4 regions of the Pseudomonas sp. Emmai genome follow, and region 1 is predicted to be linked to each of the others. Evidence: predicted binding sites of a transcription regulator. Region 1 holds the regulator's gene; each other region holds the start of a gene.
The links. The regulator FliA, encoded in region 1, starts transcription of late flagellar genes. The targets are predictions, from matches to a motif close to CTAAAGTTTNNNNNNNNNNNGCCGNTAA.

Region 1 (4,187 bases):
AGCAGCGATTCGAACTCGTGATCGGAGATCAGATCGCCGCCGGCCGCTTTAGCGGTTGGCGCAGCCGGGGCTGGCGCCGAGGCAATGGCGGTTTCCAGCGCATCGACGGCAAAGTTGCCCTTGCCGTGCAACTGATCGAGCAGTGCTTCGAATTCGTCGTCGGTGATGTCCGAGCTGTCGCCAGCCGCTTTCGGGGCCTTGGGTGCCGGGGCAGCCGGAGCGGCTACGGCATCCACCGCGAACTGACCTTTACCGTGCAACTGATCGAGCAACGACTCGAACTCGGCATCGGTGATTTCGTCGCTGGCCGATGCGGCCGGCGCAGGCACAGCCGCCGGGGCTTCGGCCTGGGCCTTGACGGCGTTCAGCGAGTCCAGCAGTTGTTCGAATTCGTTATCGGTGATGTCGCCCGACTCGCTTTCAGCGGCCGGTTCTTCCACCGCGTCGGCAACCGGGGCTGCGACGTCGGCCGATTGTGGCTCGGCCAGACGGGCCAAGGCTTCCAGCAATTGCGGAGTGGCAGCCGTGATCGGGCTGCGTTCGCGGACTTCGGTGAACATGCCGTTCACCGCATCCAGCGCTTCAAGAACCACGTCCATCAGTTCCGAGTCGACGCGTCGTTCACCCTTGCGCAGGATGTCGAACACGTTCTCGGCGATGTGACAGCACTCCACCAGCTCATTGAGCTGGAGGAAGCCGGCGCCCCCTTTTACAGTGTGAAAACCGCGAAAAATTGCATTGAGCAGGTCCGCATCATCCGGTCGGCTTTCCAGCTCGACCAGTTGCTCGGACAGTTGCTCTAGAATCTCGCCGGCCTCAACCAGGAAATCCTGAAGGATCTCTTCATCGGCGCCGAAGCTCATTAAGGGGGTGCTCCTAAAGGTCTAAAAACCTAAAAAACCTAAAATCCAAGACTGGATAACAAATCGTCCACATCGTCCTGACCGGACACAACATCTTCTCTTTTATCGGCATGAATCTGCGGACCTTCACCCTGCGAGAGATGTTTTTGTGGATCTTTTTCAGCCAGCATCGCTTCACGGTCATGTTCGATACCCGCAAAGCGGTCTACCTGGCTGGCCATGAGCACGAGCTTGAGCAGGTTGCTTTCAACTTCGGTGACCAATTGGGTCACGCGCTTGATCACTTGACCGGTGAGGTCCTGGTAATCCTGGGCCAGCAGAATGTCGTTGAGGTTGCTCGACACTGTGCGATTGTCCGCGCTGCTGCGCGTCAGGAAACCGTCGACCCGCCGGGCCAGCTCGCGGAACTCTTCAGCCCCGACTTCGCGACGCATGAAGCGTCCCCAGTCGGCGCTCAATGCCTGGGCTTCAGTGCTCAGGCCATTGACCAGCGGCGTGGCGTTTTCCACCAGGTCCATGGTGCGGTTGGCAGCGGCCTCGGTCAGCTTGACCACATACCCCAGACGCTCGGTGGCGTCCGTGATCTGCGAGACTTCCTCGGCTTGCGGCATGTTTGGGTCAATCTGGAAATTGACGATCGCGCTATGCAGCTCGCGAGTGAGCTTGCCAACTTCCTGGTACAGGCCGCGGTCACGGGTCTGGTTGAGCTCATGAATCAGTTGCACAGCGTCGCCAAACTTGCCTTTTTCAAGGCTGTCGACCAGTTCGCGGGCATGTTTTTTCAGGGTCGATTCAAAATCGCCCTGTGAAGATTCGTTGTGGTCCATAGCTACCCCGTGGCGCAGTGACTCAACCGATGCGTTCGAAAATCTTTTCGATTTTTTCTTTCAACGCCTGGGCCGTGAAGGGTTTGACCACATAGCCGTTAACACCGGCCTGGGCCGCTTCGATGATCTGTTCGCGCTTGGCTTCAGCGGTCACCATCAGCACTGGCAGGTGCTTGAGTTTTTCATCGGCGCGCACGTGGCGCAGCAGGTCGATACCGGTCATGCCCGGCATGTTCCAGTCTGTTACCAGAAAGTCGATGCTGCCGCTGTTGAGCACCGGAATGGCAGTGGTGCCATCGTCAGCCTCGACCGTGTTGGTGAACCCAAGGTCACGCAACAGGTTTTTAATGATCCGCCGCATCGTTGAGAAGTCATCAACGATGAGGATTTTCATGTTCTTGTCCAATTCGACCTCCAAGCAGTCTTAAACGCGCCCAGCACCTGGACGCGCCATTTCATTCAATCCGGCAAAGCACTCAAATGACTGTCTGGAGCACAACAGATCGAGACCGCTGCAGTTCATCACCACACCAGCCTCGTTCGCAGTGTCCCCACACTGCCTTCAGCGCGCTCGCCACTCCCCCAAACGCCCCCGCAAACGGGCCGCGCACTGGCTGTGTAACTGGCTGACACGGGATTCGCTGACACCCAGGACCTCACCGATTTCCTTGAGGTTCAGCTCTTCGTCGTAGTACAGCGCCAACACCAGTCGCTCACGCTCCGGCAAATTGGCAATCGCGTCCGCCAAGGCGGCCTGGAAGCGTTCATCTTCCAGATCGCGCGACGGCTCCAGATGAGCACTGGCGCCATCCTCGTGCAGCCCTTCGTGTTCGCCGTCCTGCAACAGGTCGTCGAAACTGAACAGCCGGCTGCCCAAGGTATCGTTCAAAATCCCGTAATAATCGTCGAGACTCAATTGGAGTTCGGCCGCAACTTCGTGATCTTTAGCATCACGGCCGGTTTTAGCTTCAATCGAGCGAATTGCGTCGCTGACCATGCGGGTATTGCGGTGGACCGAACGTGGCGCCCAGTCCCCCTTGCGTACTTCATCGAGCATCGCGCCACGGATTCGAATGCCCGCGTACGTTTCGAAACTCGCGCCTTTGCTGGCGTCGTATTTGGTTGACACTTCAAGCAGGCCAATCATCCCGGCCTGGATCAGGTCTTCCACCTGGACACTGGCCGGCAGACGCGCTAGCAAGTGGTAAGCAATGCGTTTGACCAGTGGCGCGTAACGCTCGATCAGCTCGTATTGCGAATCACGTGCCGACTTCTTGTAGAGGTTGTAGCCACTGGCTGTCATAGGACGGGTCCTGCGGTCTGTTGCACGAGGCGCTCGACGAAAAATTCCAGGTGTCCGCGCGGGTTGGCCGGCAGCGGCCAGGTGTCGACTTTTTGTGCAATCGCCTTGAACGCCAGGGCGCACTTGGAGCGCGGGAAGGCTTCGTAGACGGCACGTTGCTTCTGCACGGCCTTGCGCACGCTTTCGTCGTAAGGCACGGCGCCGACGTATTGTAGGGCCACGTCGAGGAAGCGGTCCGTGACCTTGGTCAACTTGGCGAACAGGTTGCGCCCTTCCTGCGGGCTCTGGGCCATGTTGGCCAGGACGCGGAAGCGGTTCATGCCGTAATCGCGGTTGAGCAATTTGATCAGGGCGTAGGCGTCGGTGATGGAGGTCGGCTCGTCGCAGACCACCAGCAACACTTCTTGCGCGGCGCGGACAAAACTGACGACCGAGTCACCAATACCCGCAGCCGTGTCGATCACCAATACATCAAGGTTATCGCCGATATCGCTGAAGGCCTGGATCAGGCCGGCATGCTGGGCCGGGCTCAGATGAACCATGCTCTGGGTGCCGGACGCGGCCGGGACGATACGGATACCGCCCGGGCCCTGCAATAGAACGTCGCGCAGCTCGCAGCGGCCTTCGATCACGTCGGCCAGGGTACGTTTGGGCGTCAGTCCCAGCAGAACGTCGACGTTCGCCAGACCCAGATCGGCGTCCAGCAGCATGACGCGTCGGCCAAGCTCTGCTAGAGCCAGGGACAAGTTCACTGACACGTTAGTCTTCCCGACGCCACCTTTGCCGCCGGTCACCGCGATCACCTGTACGGGATGCATGCTGCCCATGTTATTTCTTTACCTTGTCTTGCATAGACGGAGGCCACATTACTGGCTGCGCGTTCATCAACTGAACAATGCATGGCAGACCATCGATGTAGGTACAAAAACTGTTCATTAGTACCTCAGCCAACCTGCTTGGTCGGGCTGTGGTAAATATCAGCGAACATGTCAGCCATGGCTTCCTCGCTGGGTTCTTCCTGCATTTGCACGCTCACCGCGCGACTGACCAACTGGTGACGCCGCGGCAGATGCAGATCATCTGGAATGCGCGGGCCATCGGTGAGGTACGCCACTGGCAATTCATGACTGATGGCCAGGCTCAACACCTCGCCCAGACTCGCCGTTTCATCCAGTTTAGTCAGGATGCAGCCAG
Region 2 (4,187 bases), 2.1 Mb from region 1:
GATCAGACGCCCGATCCCCGCCGGCATGTCCACCCGCAGCAAGCCTTTGGGGTTGTGCCGGGCGGCGGAAAACACCGCTTCGGTTTCCTCAAGATCCGCCAGCAAGCGCACGCATCGCGGGTAATACGCCGCGCCGTCGAGGGTCAGGCTGACTTGCCGGGTGGTGCGCTGCAGCAGTTGCACCCCCAGGTGGGCCTCCAGTTGCTTGATCAGAATGGTCACCGAGGCCCGGGGCATTTGCAGGCTGTCCGCCGCTTTGGCAAAGCCGCCCGACTCGACGATCCGGGTAAACACGCGCATGGCGTTGAGACGGTCCATGGTTCTGCTGCACCTGCTGATTATTTAGAAATAGCGAATAGTGATAGCAGTTTTAGCCGGTTTATCTGCTTTGTGTCGAGGTGAACAATGGCGGCTCACCATTCAAGGAGCTGATCTCATGCAAACACGTCAATTGGGCAAGAACGGACCACAGGTAAGCGCCATCGGTCTGGGCTGCATGGGCATGACCGATTTCTACACCACCGGCACCGACACCCGCGAAGCCACCGCCACCCTGCACCGGGCGCTGGAACTGGGGATCAACCTGCTCGACACCGCCGACATGTACGGCCCGCACACCAATGAAGAACTGATCGGCAAAGCCATTGCCGGCAAGCGTGACCAAGTGTTCCTGGCCAGCAAGTTCGGGATCGTGCGCGACCCGGCCAACCCGACCGCGCGGGGTGTCGATGGCCGCCCCGAGTACATCCGCCAATCGATCGACGGCACGTTGAAACGCCTGGGCGTCGACACCCTGGACTTGTACTACCAGCACCGGATCGACCCGCAAGTGGCCATTGAGGAAACCGTCGGCGCCATGGCCGAACTGGTGCAGGCCGGCAAGGTGCGTTACCTGGGTTTGAGCGAGGCCTCGGCCGCCACGCTGGAACGGGCGCACAAGGTGCATCCGATCAGCGCGTTGCAAAGTGAATTCTCGTTGTGGAGCCGCGATCAGGAAGACAACGGCTGCCTGGCGGCATGCCAGCGCCTGGGCATTGCGTTTGTGCCCTACAGCCCGCTCGGTCGGGGGTTTTTGACCGGCGCGCTAAAAAGCCCGGACGACTTCGCCGCGGATGACTACCGCCGCTTCAGCCCACGTTTTCAAGGGGAGAATTTCGCGAAAAACCTGTTGCTGGTGCAGCAAGTCCAAGCGCTGGCGGCGGATAAGGGCGTGACCGCCGGGCAACTGGCGTTGGCCTGGGTCCTGGCGCAAGGCGACTACCTGATCCCGATTCCCGGGACCAAGCAACGTAAATACCTGGAGGAAAATGTGGCGGCACTGGAGGTGAAACTGAGCAACAGCGAGTTGCAGGCGCTGGAAGCGATCTTCCCGGCCGAGGCCACCGCCGGCTTGCGTTACCCCGAAGAGGTGATGAAGTTGCTCGACCGCTGAACAGCCGTCCTCTGACCCGGTGCGGGTCGGGTCAGAGGATGACGCCTTACTTCTTCTTGACCGGGCCGTTGGTTTCGCCGTAGGTCTTGAGGTTTTGCAAGGCGTAAATGGCTTTCTTGTATTCGGGCACCAGGTAGTTGGCGTACTTGTTGCCCTTCAGGTTATTGCTCTGGATGGTGTCCAGTTGGATGGCAAAGTATTCCAGGGCATTGAATTTCGCGTCCACGTCCTTCGGCACGCCAAATTTATCGAACTCGTTTCCCGCGTTCAGCAGCGTCAGCGCCGTCACATCGCTGATGATGCCGTTCTGCTTGAGAAAGGTGCTCATGTTGCCGAGCTGCTTGACCGAAACGTTTTCCGGGTCGAAGCCCTTGACCTGCTTCCACATCGACATGGAATCCATCTTTGCCTTGTCGAGCGACAACGGGTTGGTGCCCACCTGACTCAAAATCTCTCGCGCCTTGACGCTTTGGCTCAGTGGCTTGGCATTGACCGAACCCTGTCGAACAAATACGCCGGCCTTCGCCGTCCAGTTGCCGACCAGACCAATCGTCATGACCGAACTCCTGCCAGCGTGAGAAGAGAGGAATGTCCTTGCGACGGGAACATAAAAAATCCTTGTTTAACCGAGATGAATGCGGGGAAGTATCGGCGCGACGAGGACGTCCACCTACAAATATTTCTACTTTTTACAATTTTCGTACATTTACGATACAAACCACCAAGTGCCCAGTTTCATTGGCCTATATGAACTTTTAAAGTTTGCTGTAGCCGATCGATCGTCTGTCATAACTGCCGATGTAGCCGGTTTGTACCGTTTACGATACGCGCCTTTTGCGCACCGTCCGTCCCTCGATCCGTTTTCTTGCACGCGCGTACTAAAGCTCGCCCCCAGCGCGCCGATAAGTCCTGGATAGCCTTATTTTTCAAACCCGAACTCCCCAACAATAAGAACGCAGCACAAGGACCGGTCCCATGCCCGCATTCCGTACCATTCAGGCTCGCTACACGCTGTTTCTGGTCCTGTTCATCCTGCTGCTTTCCGTGCTCACGGTCGTGGGCATCAGCCAGTTGGTCGCGCCGAAGCTGCGCCACACCGAAGAACAAGTCGCCCTCAACCGTATCGCCGAAGTCGCCGAGCAGATCCAGGGCGAATTGAACAAAGTCCAGGCCCAGCAACGCAGCATCACCCAGACCATTCCCCTGCTCGACAGCGCCGCCATCGATACCGTGCTGCCCGGCCTGGTGGATCAGTACGGCGAGCTGAAGGTGTTTGGCGGCGGGATCTGGCCATTGCCCGGCCAGCGCGAAGCGGGACGCAACAAGTTCAGCACCTTCTGGCACCGCGACAGCTCCGGCAAACTGGCGGTCAACACCTTCTGGAACAGCGACGCCGCGCCCAACTATTACGACCAGACCTGGTACAAGGGCGGCATGGCCACCCCACGCGGCCAGTGCGCCTGGGCCGCCGCCTATAAAGATGACGCCAGTGCCGAGCCGCGCACCAACTGCGCCATGGCCATTCAGAAAAACGGCGTGGCCTACGGCGTGTCGACCATCGACGTGACCCTGGGCTTCTTCAACGACCTGATCGCGCGCAAGGAAAAAGACCTCGGCGCCGAAATGCTGATCGTCGAAGCCGACGGCAAAATCATCAGCAACAGTTCGCGCATCAGCGGGCCGGTCGTGCTGAAGAACATCAGTGAGCTGGCCGGCGGCTCGCCGTTCGCCAGCCAGGTCAAGGCCGGCCTGCCCAACCGCGACAAAGCCCAGCGCGTCGAATTCGACAACAACGGCGAAGCCAGTACCTTCTTCATGCGCCCGATCGAAGGCACACCGTGGTTCCTCGCCACCGCCCTGCCGACCAAGCTGATCACCGCCCAGCGTGACGATGTCCTGAACACCCTGAGCCTGTTGCAGATTCCGATGGTGATCCTGCTGGTGCTGCTGCAGATCTACGCGATCCGCCAGTTGATCAACCGCATGAAAATCCTCAAGGCCAACATCGACGCGCTGTCGGCTGGCGATGCTGACTTGACCAAACGCATCACCATTCGTGCCGAAGACGAACTGGGGGCCATCGGCCACTCGGTCAACGCTTTCATCATCTACTTGCAGAACATGATCGGCGAAGTGACCCAAGCCACCGGTGCCATGGCGTCGAGCCTGGACAATCTGCAACGGACTTCGGCGCACACCAGCCAGATCCTGGTGCGTCACGCCTCGGAAACCGATCAGACCGTCACCGCCATCACTGAAATGAGTTCGACCGCCGACAGCGTGGCGCAGAACGCCGCCGAAACCGCATCGTTCACCCAGCGCGCCAGCGAACACGCGGATCGCTCGCGCGTGGTGGTGGGTGAAGCCTCCAGCAGTGTGGTGGCCTTGATTGAAGAAGTGGCCAGCGCCACCCATAAAGTCGAAAACATGCAGCAGGACGCGCAGCGCATCACCGAGATTCTCGGGGTGATCGGCGCGATTGCCGGGCAAACCAACCTGCTGGCGCTCAACGCGGCGATTGAAGCGGCACGTGCCGGTGAACAAGGTCGTGGCTTTGCGGTGGTGGCCGATGAAGTCCGCGCCCTCGCCGCCCGGACCCAGGCCAGCACCTCGGAAATCAACGAAATGCTCAAACGCCTGACCCAAGGCGTGAGTTCCTCGGTGGCGGCCATGGAAAACACCCAGGCCAGTTGCCAGTCCGCCGCCGATGCGACGGCACGGGTCAACTCCGGCCTGGATGAAATGGCCGGCTCCG
Region 3 (4,187 bases), 1.2 Mb from region 1:
CATTCGCCCCAGGAGCCGGCGTAGCCTTTGACCCGCGGATAACCGAGGGACTTGGCCACTAGATAAGTGAAGCCAGAGCGGTGGTGGGTCTGGCAGTGAGTGATGATTTCTTTGTCTTTGGTGATGCCGAGTTGTTCGAGGATCTTCGGCATGTCGGTACGGATGCGCAGGTGACGCGACTGATCCATGCCGGCGGTCCATTCAAAATTGACGGCGCCCGGAATGTGCCCGGCCTTGGCCGCCAGCACTTTCTCGCCGGAGTACTCCAGCGGTCCACGGGCATCCCAGATCGCCAGGTCGGCGGCGCCGAGACGGCTTTGCAGGTACTCGCGGGTGGCGGTGGGTTCGTCGTGCAAGGTCAGTTTGACCGGGCCGCCGACCGGGGCCGGGACCTGGATCGACATCGGCAAGCCCGCCGCCAGCCAGGCTGGCAGGCCACCGTCGATGTAGTGATATTTGTTGTGGCCGATCACATCCAGCAACCAGATGAAACGCCCGGCCCAACCGCCGCCTTCGTCGTCATACACCACGTAGACCGCATCGGGGTTGTGGCCCAGTTCGCCGAACAATGTTTCAAGGGCCGCGTGGGTCGGCAGCAAGCCAGGCGCCGGAGCCTGGCCGAGCTGGGTGCGTTTCGGATCGACAAACCGCGCGCCGGGCAAATGCCCTTCGGTGTAGCGGGCGCTGCTGGTCAGGTCCACCAGAATCAGTTCGCGGGCGTCGAGGCGCGGGAGCAAGTCGCTCGGCTCGATCACCAGCGGCAAGCCAGAGAAGTCAGACATGTGAGGTCTCCAGGGCGAAAAAGGGAGGATTGTAGCGCAGCATCATTGGCCGCGGCTGCTAAAGGTACTCAGTGCCTTTTCGATGCACTGCGCGGTTTTGCCAAAGGCTTGCACGGTAATTTCCGAGAACGGCCCGCCACCCTGGTCCGCCACCACAATCATGATCACCCGGCCATTGTTGACCAGTGAGCGCAACAGCAAGTGTTCGCCGCTGAACTGCGAACGCAGGCTGGCGGGCAGCAGGGCGGAGAACTGGGCATTGTTGGCCGGCGTCAGGCGTACTTGGGCCTGCTGCGAGAGCAAACGCTGCAACACGCTGCTCTGGCTGACCAGGAAATTCAGGCCGGCGGCTTCTTTCGGCAACCCGGCGGTCTGGTGCACCCGCAGATTGGCGTGGGTGCGGTCGGCCATCAGGATCATCACCCGTCGCATGCCGCAGGCCACCAGTGCATCCCGGGCCGAGGTGGTCAGGTGCATCGCGTTGGAGAAGCGGCTCGGTTCCACCAGCAGCTCGGCGCATTGTTTGCGCCAATGGCTCAAATCTTCAGTGGTCGGTGCCGGGGCCGGCAGCAACCCGGCGTGAATACGGTTCATGCCCCACGGCCACAGCAGCGAAACCGCCGGGTGCCACAGATCCGGCATCGCATGCTGGCGGGCGCTGTTGGCGGCCTGTTGGTGCAACTGTTGCTGTACTTCGTCCATCGATATTTGCAGATAAAGACTGGTCAGGTACTGCCAGCGCTCAGCGTGCGGACAGTCCCAGGCCTGTTGCGCCGACAGCGCCAGACCGTTGGCCAGCAGCACGGTGTTGGCCGGCTGATTGAGCCAGCGGCGCAGGGTAGGATCGTCGTCGAGGCGGTTTTGCTGACGCAGCGGGTGCTCGCTGTCCCGGGCGATGCGCAGCACTTTGACCAATTCCCGCTGCTCGTTGAGCAGCAGGCGATAACCCTGTTGCACCCAGATCGGCAGCCGCCAGAGGTCCACCAGTGCCAGGCAGATTTCCAGCAGGCGTACGCCGAACAACTGCTTTTCGACTTTGCGCGCCGACTCGCCTTTATGGATGACCCGCAGTTCCCACTCTTCGAGCAAATGCGGGTGCGTCAGCGCCATTGGCCACAGCGGCGAGAGAAACAGCAGGCTGCCCCAATGAATGTCCTGCCACAGCCGCGCCAGGCGATTGGCGAAGAAGCCGTTGGCCTGTTGCGTCGCGTGCTGGCTGATCAGTTGCAGCTGGCGCAGGGCCTTGGGGATCTCGGATTGCGGTTCGGCGGGCAGGCGATCGAGCAGTTCTTCGGTGCGTTTCAGGCCGAGGCGATTGAGCGCCACGTCGAGGTTTTCCGCCGGCTCCGTCATGCTGCCGTGGGTGTGGCGGTTGGCCTCGCGAATCACGCTCAAGGCCAGGGCCGGGCTTTCCTGCATCAATTCGGCAATGTCGCGCAACGAGCTGCGGTTATTGCGAATGGCTTTGCAGACCCGGTCGTGACTCTCTTGCGGAACCGGCAGGCGCACGCCATCAAGAAGCTTGACCCAGCCTTCGAGAGTGGTCGGTTTTGGAGGTGGAACGTTCGTTTCGTTAGCCATGGCTGGACGGGATCATCATTGGCTGTAAACACGCCCGGCGCGGGCTAAATTGGCTTTTCGCCTGAACTGGCTATAGTCTGGCGCAGTTTTGCCGATAAGTAGAAGAAGAGATTTTTTAACTTCCGAATATGACCTTGAACCCGACTCAGTAAGTGCTCTCCTACCTATGGCTAAAATAATCGGCATCATCGTCGTATTCGCGAGCGTGCTCGGCGGATACGTGCTTTCCCATGGCAAAATCGCCGCCCTGATTCAGCCCTTCGAGGTGATGATCATCGGTGGTGCGGCCCTCGGTGCATTCCTGCAGGCCAACCCCGGCTACATGACCATGCACGTGCTCAAGAAATCCTTGAGCATGTTCAGTTCGCGTTTCAACCACACCTTCTATCTTGAAGTGCTGGGCCTGATCTACGAGATCCTCAACAAGAGCCGTCGCGAAGGCATGATGGCCATCGAAGGCGACATCGAAGATGCCGCTGCGAGCCCGATCTTCGCCAAGTACCCGACAGTCTTGAAAGACGAACGCATGACCGCGTTCATCTGCGACTACCTGCGCATCATGTCCTCCGGCAACATGGCTCCCCATGAGCTGGAAGGCCTGTTCGACATGGAACTCTACAGCCTCAAGGAAGACCTGGAGCACCCGTCCCACGCGGTGAACGGCATTGCCGACGCCATGCCCGGTTTCGGTATCGTCGCGGCGGTACTCGGTATCGTGGTGACCATGGCCTCCCTGGGCGAAGGCGACCAGAAAGCCATCGGCATGCACGTAGGTGCGGCGCTGGTCGGTACCTTCTTCGGTATTCTCGCGGCCTACGGTTTCTTCGGCCCGCTGGCCCATTCCCTGGCCCACGATGCCAAGGAAGAACTGAACGTCTACGAAGCCATCAAGGCCTCGCTGGTTGCCTCCGCTTCCGGCATGCCGCCATCGTTGGCGGTGGAGTTCGGGCGCAAGGTTCTGTACCCGGCGCACCGTCCTAGCTTCGCTGAGCTGGAACAAGCGGTTCGCGGTCGTTAAGCCATGGAAAATAACCAGCCGATAATCATCAAGCGCGTCAAGCGCATCGCCGGCGGGCATCACGGGGGCGCCTGGAAAATCGCCTTCGCTGACTTCGCCACGGCGATGATGGCGTTCTTCCTGGTGTTGTGGCTGCTGTCCACCGCCACGCCGGAACAGAAGATCGCCATCGCCGGTTACTTCAAAGACCCGGTCGGCTTCTCCGAAAGCGGCACGCCCTACATCATCGACCTGGGCGGCACGCCGACCCTGGCGCCGGAGAACACCCTCAACCCCGAGGTGAAATCCCAGCCCCAACCGGACAAAGTGACCGTCGATACCGATCAGGTCGAAGGCATGGCCGAACAGGTCGAGAAAGAACGCCTGGAATTGCTGCTGCAAGAACTGCAGAACAAGGTCGAAGAGAACCCGCAGTTGCAGAAGTTCAAGGACCAGATCCTGTTCGAGATCACGCCGAACGGCTTGCGCATCCAGATCATGGACGCGGATAACCGGCCGATGTTCGACTCGGGTTCGGCGCGCCTGAAACCGTATTTCGAAGACATCCTGCTGGCCATGGCCGACACCATTAAAGCGGTGCCGAACAAGATCAGCATCAGCGGCCATACCGACGCCAAGCCGTACACCGGCACCGGTGATTTCGGCAACTGGGAATTGTCGGCCAACCGCGCCAACGCCGCGCGCCGTGCCTTGGTGGCTGGCAGCTATCCGGAGTCGCAAGTGGCGCGGGTGGTGGGTTATGCGTCGTCGGCGTTGTTTGATCGGGAACATCCGTTCAACCCGGTCAATCGCCGGATCGACATTGT
Region 4 (4,187 bases), 2.1 Mb from region 1:
CCCGAGGGCGATTGCGGGTGTCCTGCCCGGTGGGGTTGGCCAATCAAATGTTGCCGACGATCATCAGCGACTTTCTCGGGAAATACCCGCAGGTCCAGCTGGAGGTCATGCTGGTCAACCGCCGGGTCGATCTGGTCACCGAAGGCGTCGATGTCGCCCTGCGCGTCCGCGAATTGGGAGATGAAGACCCATTACTGGTGACCCGACGCCTGCGTCAGGCGCAGACGCTCATGGTCGCCAGCCCCGCCTTCTTGCACGGCCGGGAAATCAACCATCCGGACGACCTCAAGAGTTTGCCGGTCCTCGGAGCGCTGGAACCCGACCGCATGGTGCATATCCGAATGCTCGATCAACAGGGTAAAAGCCATGACCTGGCAATGGAGGCACGGCTGGGCATTGACGACTTTATCGTGCGCCGCGCCTGCGCCCTCGCTGGCCAGGGCTTTACCGTTCTGCCAATGATGTATTGCGAGTCGGAGCTGGCGGACGGTTCATTGATCCAGTTGCTGCCCGACTGGTCGATGCCTGGCGGTTGGCTGCAAGCGGTCTACCCTCATCGGCGCGGGGTAATGCCGGCCGTGCGCGCCTGGCTCGACCACTTGATCGAATCATTCAATGCCTGTGGGGACCGATTGATATGAAGGCTGGACGCATGAACGAAGCGGATGTCGCGCAGTTTTGCCTGGGGCTGCCCGGCGCGCGGGAAGACTACAAATGGGGTGGCGTGCGGGTGTTTTCGATTGCCGGGAACAAGATGTTCGCGTTGCAGAACCTGCGGGGCGAATCCCTGGCGTTCAAGGTCGACAAGGATTTGTTTCTCGGCCATTGCGACCGACCGGGCATTCACCCGGCGCCGTACCTGGCCCGGGCGCAATGGATCATCATGCAGGCGCCCTACCCGCTGGGCGCCGAAGAACTGAAGGCGCTGCTGCAACGTTCACACCAACTGGTGGTGGGCAAGTTGCCCAAGCGCACTCAGGTCGGGCTGCTTCTTTAAAACAACGCCAGCAGGTTCGCACCGAGAAACAACTGGTCAATCCAGAACACCTGGTGCATGAGCACGATCAGCCAGAACACCAGTTGAAACGAAAGCTTGCGAGTCTTGTGCCGGAACACTTGCTGGGCCAACAAGGCGCCCGGCCAGCCACCGGCCAGTTCCACCGCGTGCAAGACGTTTTCCGGCGTGCGCCAGGTGTCGGCGCGGGCCTTGCGCTTGTCGCTCCAGTACAGGAAAAACGCGACCACGCTGACCACGCCGTAGGCCGCCAGCGGGATCACGGAAACCCCGCGCAGCCACACCATCAGCGAGCCATACAGCGGCAGCGCGCACAGGATGGCGAGCACCAGCAATTTCAAGCGTGGATGCTGGACTTCGCCCCCGGACTTGCGACCGGGGTTGTTGCGCGCGTTGGAATCACTCATGGCTTGGCGGCGGCCCAATCGACCCAACCGAACTGCCAGGTCGCCAGAATCACCAGGCCAAACGCAATGCGATACCACGCAAACACCGCGTAGCTGTGACTGGCAATGAACTTGAGCAGCGCCTTGACGGCAATCATCGCGAAGATAAATGCAGTGACAAAACCGATGGCGAACACCGGAAAATCCGCCGGGACGAACAGATGGCGGTACTTGAACCCCGAATACACCGCCGCTGCGACCATGGTTGGCATGGCCAGGAAGAACGAGAACTCGGTGGCGGTTTTGCGCGACAGCCCGAACAGCAGGCCACCGATGATCGTCGAGCCGGAACGCGAGGTCCCCGGGATCATCGCCAGGCATTGGGCGAAGCCGACTTTCAGCGCGTCCTGCCAGGTGATGTCATCGACCGTTTCGGCATGCACTTCGTGCTGACGCTTTTCGGCCCACAACATGATGATCCCGCCCACGACCAACGCCGCGGCCACGGTAATCGGGTTGAACAGGTAGTGGTGAATCAAATCGGAAAAAATCACCCCCAGTACCACGGCCGGCATGAAGGCAATCAACAGGTTGGCGGTAAAGCGCCGTGCGCTCGGCTGGGTCGGCAAGCCGACGACCACGTCGAGGATCTTGCGCCGGAACTCCCAGACCACCGCGAGAATCGCGCCTAGCTGGATGATGATGTTGAATGCAATGGCCCGCTCACCACCGAAGTCGAGCAAATCCGCGACGATAATCTGGTGTCCGGTACTCGAAATGGGCAAAAACTCCGTCAGCCCTTCTACAACGCCTAGAATCAGTGCCTGGAAGGCCGTCCAAAGATCCATCAATCCCCCAAAGGCAGCGCTCAAAGGCATGCCCCGTTAATATTTTTAGTTCGTTCACTGCGCTCAGCGTAGCTGAAGTCTCGCGCGCACAGGATCCCCACGAAACCGTAAAAATTCCGTGAAAAATCAACTTGGATTCAGGTTTTTCCGCGCGAGGCCGAAATCCTATCAGACAAGCTCCGATTACGCCGCCGTGTAATTGGACTTGGGTCGAATAGGCCCCACCGGCAAAGTGTGGTTGGATGCTCGCGATCGTTTATTACAAGAAGAAGAATCTGGAGTGACAGCGTTATGAACAGCTTACGCAGTGTGTCGATCAGCCGACGCTTGTGGCTCATCTTGATCGTGGCCATCGTGATGTTATTGACGTTGGGCATCTTGATGCTCAAACAGATTCACGACGACCTGTACCATGCCAAGGCGCAGAAAACCCAGCACGTGGTGCAGACGGCCAGTGGCATCCTGAACTACTACCACGACCTGGAAACCGCCGGCACCCTCACCCGCGAAGCGGCGCAAAAACAGGCGCTGACCGTGGTTCGCGGCCTGCGCTATGACCAGAACGACTACTTCTGGATCAACGACCTGGGGCCGGTGATGATCATGCACCCGGCCAACCCGAAACTCGAAGGCCAGAACCTCTCGGCGATCCGCGACCCGGATGGCTTTGCGCTGTTCAACGAGATGGTCGCCATCGCCAAGTCCAAGGGCGCCGGCATGGTTGACTACCGTTGGCCGAAACCGGGCGCCAGCGCGCCGGTGGAAAAAACCTCCTACGTCAAACTGTTCGAACCCTGGGGCTGGGTCATCGGTTCGGGCGTGTATGTCGATGACCTGCAAGCCGAATTCTACGGGCAGGTCTGGAAAGCTTCGTTTATCGGCATGGCAATTACCCTGATCATGGCGCTGCTGGTGATCATGATTGCCCGCAGCATCGTGCGTCCATTGCAGGAAACCGTAAACGCCATGGCCAATATCGCCAGCGGCGAAAGCGACCTGACCCGCAGCCTCGACACCCACGGCCAGGACGAAGTCACGCAACTGGCGCACCACTTCAACGCCTTTACCGCCAAGCTGCGGCAGGTGATCAGCCAGTTGCAGGTGTCGGCCAGCGCCCTGGGCCAGTCGTCCAGCGATCTGGGTAACGATGCGGCGCAGGCACAGCAACGCAGTCAGCAGCAGTCCCAGCAAATGGAACTGGTGGCGACCGCGATCAATGAAGTGACCTACGGCGTGCAGGACGTAGCGAAGAACGCCGAGCATGCGGCCAGTGAAATGCGCGACGCCGAGTCCCAGGCGCAACAGGGTCAGGTCAACATCGATGGCAGCTTGCAACAGATCGACAAGCTCTCCGGCACCATTGATCAAGCGGTGGAAGTGATTCGCACCCTGGCTGCCGAAAGCACCCAGATTGGCAGTGTGCTGGAAGTGATTCGCTCGATTGCCGAGCAAACCAACCTGCTGGCCCTCAACGCGGCCATCGAAGCTGCCCGGGCTGGCGAGCAAGGTCGCGGGTTTGCGGTAGTGGCCGATGAAGTGCGCCTGCTCGCCCAGCGCACACAGAAGTCCACGGCGGAAATCCAGGCGATGATCGAACGCCTGCAAAACCACTCCGAAGCGGCGGTCAAGGTGATCGGCGACAGCAGCCGCGCCTCGCAACTGACCATCGAACAGGCCGGGCTGGCCGGTGCGAGCCTGAACGCCATCGGCCAGGCCCTGCGCAACCTCAACGGGCTGAACGCCTCCATCGCCAGCGCCACACTGCAACAGGCGCATGTGGTGGAAGACATCAACCAGAACGTCACACAGGCGGCCGGGTTGTCCCACAGCACGGCGCTGGCGGCGGAACAATCGAGCCTGGCCAGTGTTCACCTCAGGGAATTGAGCGAGCAGTTGAACGGGTTGCTCAAGCAATTCCGGGTGTAAAGCGAAAGGATC

Region 2: a site for FliA is predicted at 2,311-2,338, ahead of ACY4LX_RS19595 (methyl-accepting chemotaxis protein). Genes of this name have one in related genera too.
Region 3: a site for FliA is predicted at 2,434-2,461, ahead of motA (flagellar motor stator protein MotA). Genes of this name have one in related genera too.
Region 4: a site for FliA is predicted at 2,386-2,413, ahead of ACY4LX_RS19285 (methyl-accepting chemotaxis protein). Genes of this name have one in related genera too.

The regions. Positions count from the first base shown of each region.
Region 1 is NZ_CM143685.1:2,124,883-2,129,069, reverse strand. It holds gene ACY4LX_RS09610 (chemotaxis protein CheA) at 1-863, opposite strand, end outside; gene ACY4LX_RS09605 (protein phosphatase CheZ) at 902-1,690, opposite strand; gene ACY4LX_RS09600 (chemotaxis response regulator CheY) at 1,713-2,084, opposite strand; gene fliA (RNA polymerase sigma factor FliA) at 2,253-2,993, opposite strand; gene fleN (flagellar synthesis regulator FleN) at 2,990-3,820, opposite strand; gene flhF (flagellar biosynthesis protein FlhF) at 3,937-4,187, opposite strand, start outside.
Region 2 is NZ_CM143685.1:4,256,343-4,260,529, forward strand. It holds gene ACY4LX_RS19580 (LysR family transcriptional regulator) at 1-318, opposite strand, end outside; gene ACY4LX_RS19585 (aldo/keto reductase) at 437-1,432, shown strand; gene ACY4LX_RS19590 (hypothetical protein) at 1,479-1,988, opposite strand; gene ACY4LX_RS19595 (methyl-accepting chemotaxis protein) at 2,408-4,187, shown strand, end outside.
Region 3 is NZ_CM143685.1:900,172-904,358, forward strand. It holds gene rhdA (thiosulfate sulfurtransferase) at 1-782, opposite strand, end outside; gene ACY4LX_RS03985 (HDOD domain-containing protein) at 825-2,363, opposite strand; gene motA (flagellar motor stator protein MotA) at 2,530-3,381, shown strand; gene motB (flagellar motor protein MotB) at 3,385-4,187, shown strand, end outside.
Region 4 is NZ_CM143685.1:4,188,891-4,193,077, forward strand. It holds gene ACY4LX_RS19265 (LysR substrate-binding domain-containing protein) at 1-641, shown strand, start outside; gene ACY4LX_RS19270 (MmcQ/YjbR family DNA-binding protein) at 638-997, shown strand; gene ACY4LX_RS19275 (DUF1294 domain-containing protein) at 994-1,422, opposite strand; gene ACY4LX_RS19280 (undecaprenyl-diphosphate phosphatase) at 1,419-2,249, opposite strand; gene ACY4LX_RS19285 (methyl-accepting chemotaxis protein) at 2,541-4,175, shown strand.